DNA from 2 places in the Sutcliffiella sp. FSL R7-0096 genome. Region 2 is predicted to be linked to the other one. Evidence: a T-box and tRNA genes for the amino acid it is inferred to sense, from the RefSeq annotation. Region 2 holds a T-box; the other holds one or more tRNA genes.
What was found. A T-box is a leader RNA that pairs with one kind of tRNA and senses whether it is charged. The one in region 2 lies ahead of leuS (leucine--tRNA ligase), so its partner is inferred to be a tRNA-Leu.
Positions count from the first base shown of each region.

Region 1: it has a tRNA-Leu gene. The T-box ahead of leuS (leucine--tRNA ligase) is inferred to sense a tRNA for this amino acid. The anticodon was not compared.

Region 1 is NZ_CP152003.1:100,539-103,799, reverse strand. It holds rRNA gene MKY77_RS00555 (16S ribosomal RNA) at 1-1,102, opposite strand, end outside; tRNA gene MKY77_RS00550 (tRNA-Ala) at 1,232-1,307, opposite strand; tRNA gene MKY77_RS00545 (tRNA-Pro) at 1,327-1,403, opposite strand; tRNA gene MKY77_RS00540 (tRNA-Arg) at 1,408-1,484, opposite strand; tRNA gene MKY77_RS00535 (tRNA-Leu) at 1,522-1,610, opposite strand; tRNA gene MKY77_RS00530 (tRNA-Gly) at 1,619-1,693, opposite strand; tRNA gene MKY77_RS00525 (tRNA-Leu) at 1,710-1,790, opposite strand; tRNA gene MKY77_RS00520 (tRNA-Lys) at 1,799-1,874, opposite strand; tRNA gene MKY77_RS00515 (tRNA-Thr) at 1,939-2,014, opposite strand; tRNA gene MKY77_RS00510 (tRNA-Val) at 2,081-2,156, opposite strand; rRNA gene rrf (5S ribosomal RNA) at 2,165-2,281, opposite strand; rRNA gene MKY77_RS00500 (23S ribosomal RNA) at 2,364-3,261, opposite strand, start outside.
Region 2 is NZ_CP152003.1:3,824,851-3,828,111, forward strand. It holds gene leuS (leucine--tRNA ligase) at 1-1,184, opposite strand, end outside; T-box leader at 1,376-1,623, opposite strand; gene MKY77_RS19630 (hypothetical protein) at 1,736-1,882, opposite strand; gene MKY77_RS19635 (hypothetical protein) at 1,934-2,125, opposite strand; gene MKY77_RS19640 (3-hydroxybutyrate dehydrogenase) at 2,322-3,098, opposite strand; gene MKY77_RS19645 (GntP family permease) at 3,126-3,261, opposite strand, start outside.

The DNA.
Region 1 (3,261 bases), 1.2 Mb from region 2:
AACCCAACATCTCACGACACGAGCTGACGACAACCATGCACCACCTGTCACTCTGTCCCCCGAAGGGGAACGTCCTATCTCTAGGAGTGTCAGAGGATGTCAAGACCTGGTAAGGTTCTTCGCGTTGCTTCGAATTAAACCACATGCTCCACCGCTTGTGCGGGCCCCCGTCAATTCCTTTGAGTTTCAGTCTTGCGACCGTACTCCCCAGGCGGAGTGCTTAATGCGTTAGCTGCAGCACTAAAGGGCGGAAACCCTCTAACACTTAGCACTCATCGTTTACGGCGTGGACTACCAGGGTATCTAATCCTGTTTGCTCCCCACGCTTTCGCGCCTCAGTGTCAGTTACAGACCAGAAAGTCGCCTTCGCCACTGGTGTTCCTCCAAATCTCTACGCATTTCACCGCTACACTTGGAATTCCACTTTCCTCTTCTGCACTCAAGTCCCCCAGTTTCCAATGACCCTCCACGGTTGAGCCGTGGGCTTTCACATCAGACTTAAAGGACCACCTGCGCGCGCTTTACGCCCAATAATTCCGGACAACGCTTGCCACCTACGTATTACCGCGGCTGCTGGCACGTAGTTAGCCGTGGCTTTCTGGTTAGGTACCGTCAAGGTGCGAGCAGTTACTCTCGCACTTGTTCTTCCCTAACAACAGAGCTTTACGACCCGAAGGCCTTCATCGCTCACGCGGCGTTGCTCCATCAGACTTTCGTCCATTGTGGAAGATTCCCTACTGCTGCCTCCCGTAGGAGTCTGGGCCGTGTCTCAGTCCCAGTGTGGCCGATCACCCTCTCAGGTCGGCTACGCATCGTCGCCTTGGTGAGCCGTTACCTCACCAACTAGCTAATGCGCCGCGGGCCCATCTGTAAGTGATAGCCGAAACCATCTTTCAATAAAGAACCAGGAGGTTCCTTATATTATCCGGTATTAGCTCCGGTTTCCCGAAGTTATCCCAGTCTTACAGGCAGGTTGCCCACGTGTTACTCACCCGTCCGCCGCTGACCTTTCAAAAGCAAGCTTTTAAAAGGTCCGCTCGACTTGCATGTATTAGGCACGCCGCCAGCGTTCGTCCTGAGCCAGGATCAAACTCTCCAATAAAGAGTCTGAGCTTTTGCTCAAAATTTGCTAGCTTGTGTTACTTAAATCATTTTGTTAATCCCGTAGGATTAACGTTATGACGCTGTTGTTTTGTTTAGTTTTCAAAGATCATTTACTCGAAAGTTCTGTTGGTGGAGCCTAGCGGGATCGAACCGCTGACCTCCTGCGTGCAAAGCAGGCGCTCTCCCAGCTGAGCTAAGGCCCCATTGTATAAAGTTTCCTGCTGGTCGGGAAGACAGGATTTGAACCTGCGACCCCTTGGTCCCAAACCAAGTGCTCTACCAAGCTGAGCTACTCCCCGATAATGGCGCGCCCGAGAGGACTCGAACCCCTAACCTTTTGATCCGTAGTCAAACGCTCTATCCAATTGAGCTACGGGCGCTTATAAATGAAAGTCATTTTACTGCTGTAAAAAAATCTGGTGCCGAGGACCGGAATCGAACCGGTACGGTAGTCACCTACCGCAGGATTTTAAGTCCTGTGCGTCTGCCAGTTCCGCCACCCCGGCAAATCTGTTGGAGCGGAAGACGGGATTCGAACCCGCGACCCCCACCTTGGCAAGGTGGTGTTCTACCACTGAACTACTTCCGCTAATATAAAATTACAATGCGGGTGAAGGGACTCGAACCCCCACGTCAAAGACACTAGATCCTAAGTCTAGCGCGTCTGCCAATTCCGCCACACCCGCAAGATAAATGGTGTGCCATGAAGGACTCGAACCTTCGACCCTCTGATTAAAAGTCAGATGCTCTACCGACTGAGCTAATGGCACGCAATAAAAGTGGTTTTATGCAATTCAGTTGACCATAACTTCGTTATGTCTATGTTAAGGAAAATGGTGCCGGCGATAGGAGTCGAACCCACGACCTACTGATTACAAGTCAGTTGCTCTACCAACTGAGCTACACCGGCATATTAGGGATGATTATTTTCACTAACGTGAAAAAATCTAATTATTTTCACTAGTGTGAAAAAATATGGTGGAGGATGACGGGATCGAACCGCCGACCCCCTGCTTGTAAGGCAGGTGCTCTCCCAGCTGAGCTAATCCTCCATATATCTGCCTGGCAACGTCCTACTCTCACAGGGGGAGATCCCCCAACTACCATCGGCGCTGAAGAGCTTAACTTCCGTGTTCGGTATGGGAACGGGTGTGGCCTCTTCGCCATCATTACCAGACATATTCAGTTGAAGGTTGAACCTTCAAAACTAGATAATGTGTTCGTATCAAGAATTCATATCGTTCACTTATTTCAATTGTTGGGTTAAGTCCTCGATCGATTAGTATTCGTCAGCTCCACATGTCGCCATGCTTCCACCTCGAACCTATCTACCTGATCATCTTTCAGGGATCTTACTTACCGAAGTAAAAGGAAATCTCATCTTGAGGGGGGCTTCATGCTTAGATGCTTTCAGCACTTATCCCGTCCGCACGTAGCTACCCAGCTATGCCTTTGGCAAGACAACTGGTACACCAGCGGTGCGTCCATCCCGGTCCTCTCGTACTAAGGACAGCTCCTCTCAAATTTCCTGCGCCCACGACGGATAGGGACCGAACTGTCTCACGACGTTCTGAACCCAGCTCGCGTACCGCTTTAATGGGCGAACAGCCCAACCCTTGGGACCGACTACAGCCCCAGGATGCGATGAGCCGACATCGAGGTGCCAAACCTCCCCGTCGATGTGGACTCTTGGGGGAGATAAGCCTGTTATCCCCGGGGTAGCTTTTATCCGTTGAGCGATGGCCCTTCCATGCGGAACCACCGGATCACTAAGCCCGACTTTCGTCCCTGCTCGACTTGTAGGTCTCGCAGTCAAGCTCCCTTGTGCCTTTACACTCTGCGAATGATTTCCAACCATTCTGAGGGAACCTTTGGGCGCCTCCGTTACTCTTTAGGAGGCGACCGCCCCAGTCAAACTGCCCACCTGACACTGTCTCCCAGCCCGATAAGGGCTGCGGGTTAGAATTTCAATACAGCCAGGGTAGTATCCCACCGACGCCTCCACCGAAGCTAGCGCTCCGGCTTCTCAGGCTCCTACCTATCCTGTACAAGCTGTACCAAAATTCAATATCAGGCTACAGTAAAGCTCCACGGGGTCTTTCCGTCCTGTCGCGGGTAACCTGCATCTTCACAGGTACTATAATTTCACCGAGTCTC
Region 2 (3,261 bases):
ATCATGTTGGAAATCGCTTCATCTTTACCAAGGCCATTTAAGAAATCGGAGTTAACGTGTTCGCCATCACCTGTATAGGCTTCCTTGGAAACATCGCCACCTGCAACCACTTCTACGATAGGAAGGTCAAACTTCGTTGCGAATTCCCAGTCACGCTCGTCATGAGCAGGCACTGCCATGATGGCACCAGTTCCATAGCTCATTAATACGTAATCGGCAATCCAGATTGGCAATTTCTCGCCGTTAGCAGGGTTTACAGCAAATGCTCCCGTGAACTCACCGGATTTTTCTTTGGAAAGTTCAGTACGCTCAAGGTCACTCTTGCTTTGGACTTTTGCGATATAGGCTTCTACTGCGTCACGCTGCTCATCAGTTGTGATTTTTTTCACTAACGGATGCTCTGGAGCCAGTACTGCATAAGTGGCGCCGAAAAGTGTGTCCGGACGTGTCGTGAAAACGGTGAAGTTCTCATCTGTCCCGTCGATGCTGAAATGTACATTCGCACCTTCCGAACGGCCAATCCAGTTACGCTGCATATCCTTCAAGCTTTCTGGCCAATCCAACTCGTTCAAGTCTTCCAATAGTCGATCTGCGTATTCTGTGATTCTAAGGATCCATTGTCTCATCGGACGGCGTTCTACGGGATGGCCCCCACGCTCTGATTTCCCGTCGATTACTTCTTCATTTGCTAAAACCGTACCTAGTGCAGGGCACCAGTTTACAGGGACTTCGTCCACATATGCCAAGCCTTTTTCGTAAAGCTTTAAGAAAATCCATTGTGTCCATTTATAGTACTCAGGATCTGTTGTGTTTACTTCACGGTCCCAATCATAGGAGAATCCTAGGGACTTAATTTGTCTGCGGAATGTGTTAATGTTTTGCTCTGTGAATTCTGCAGGATCGTTTCCTGTATCCAAAGCATATTGCTCTGCAGGTAGACCGAATGCATCCCACCCCATTGGATGCAGGACATTTTGTCCTTGCATACGCTTCATGCGTGAAAGGATATCTGTTGCTGTGTAACCTTCCGGGTGACCTACGTGCAGGCCTGCGCCGGATGGGTAAGGGAACATGTCTAGTGCGTAGAATTTCTCTTTCCCTTTTTCCTCGTGTGTTTTAAATGTTTTATTTTCTTCCCAATACTTTTGCCACTTTATTTCAATGGACTGATGGTGAAATGACATCTTTTCTTCCTCCTGATAATTCAAATGGATAGGCTGTTATTCTTCATTAATTTGTTTGTTTATTTGAAGTTTGATCGTTTCTTTACGCTTCAGGCACTCGCCTTATGCTCCAATCCACTCAAATGTTTAACTTTAACGTAAAAATAATTTTTAAAAAACAGCCGATAAATACAAAAAACCCCTCATCCCAATAAAGGGACGAGAGGTTTGAATATACTTAACCTACCGCGGTACCACCCAGATTATTGTCACAGCTACACCATGACAATCACTCGAATCCTTAACGCGGATGATACGGCGAAATATTACTACCTTCTGCATGAAGGGTTCACACTTGCTACTCCAAGGCGAGTTCATGTACGATCGTTTGTTGACTTCCACCACCCGTCAACTCTCTATGCTCGTTTCGTCCACTACTAATCCTTTTCAACGTATAAATTTTAGTTGTTAGTTTGTATTGTAATGAATTTGCTTAAAAACTGCAAGGGGTATTTTCCCTATCCATTATAAACGTTTTTCGGAAATGTATTCCATGCCATGTCACAGTAGCTTTAGCAACAGGATGATACCTTTTCGTTCTGGCTTTCGTTGCAGCAATCCTCTTTTTTCACTTCTTCACAACATACGCGGTCTTCCTTCACTTCTATGATTTCCACTTCACAACAGTTGGATTCTTTCTTTTTTAAAAATGAGAACATATCTTTTCCTCCTTTGTGTTAAATCAATATTTTTTGATTTATTATACAAAATTAATTTTGTGCACAGCATGGATCTTTTTGTTGACTCTGGCTGTGTCTGATAACTTGGGCATATAAGTTTTGCAGATAGCTGATCATGTTTATTCTTCTTCCATTAGATTCCATTGCCAATCGGCTGTCATGTTGCAAGCTCTCTACTCTTTGTTCGTTCAATTTTGAAAGTGTATATGGATGTGTGTTCATATTCTTCCCTCCTTCTTATATCAAATATAATTGATTAATTAGTTTTATTATATGTGCGGAGGAAAAATTATGCAACTAATAGATCAAAAAAATTGATTTTATTTTTCGACAGCTACATATTAGAGTTTAAATACAAAAAGCCCCAGGTTCCACCTTCCTTAAAAAGTGGTAACCTGAGACTCAACCCATCAAAAGATTATTGCACCGTATATCCACCATCTATCACGACTGCTTGCCCGGTAACGCCTCCAGCCGCGTCGCTGCTTAAAAACATTGCATAATCGGCAATCTCCTTCACTTGCAGCAGTCTGCGCTGCGGGACAAGTGGGTAAATGACCTCTTCCAATACTTTTTCCAACGGTACCTTCCGTGTCTCTGCCAGATCCTTCAGCTGTCCTCGGACTAGCGGAGTATCCACATACCCAGGGCACAATGCATTAACAGTGATTCCATCGGCGGCTCCCTCTAAGGCAGAGACTTTTGTCAAACCAATGACTCCGTGTTTGGCACTGTTATATGCTGCCTTCCCTGCAAATCCGATCAAGCCGTTAATGGAAGCCATATTTAATATCCTCCCGAACCCTTGGGCTTTCATGACCGGAAAAGCGTGCTTTGTAGCGACAAAAGGTGCCACAAGCATGACTCGTGTCAGTAACTCGAATTTTTCTGTAGGGAATTCTTCAATCATAGATACATATTGCAATCCTGCATTATTTATCAGTACATCCAACCGTCCAAACTCAGAGACCGTTGCATCAATCACAGATTTCAACTCTTCTTCCGAAGTTACATCACAACGTAAACCCATTGCTGTGAACCCCAGACGGTTCAAGCCTTCTCCTGCTTCTACAACGTTCTCCTCATTCAGATCAGTCAAAACAACTTTTGCTCCAGCTTCGGCAAAACGTTTTCCTATTTCGTATCCTATTCCTTGGGCTGCTCCGGTGATGAGAACAACTTTATCTTTAACCAATGCCCCAAACTCCCTTCGAAGTAAATATTAGATTCCAAGTCCCATAGAGAACAATGCAATAGCTAACGCCAAGCCGATTAACGGAACGATGACTGTCACTGCTGCAACCGGGCCATATGCCGCCTGATGCGTCTCTCCACAGATGGCACGGACAGTCGTTACG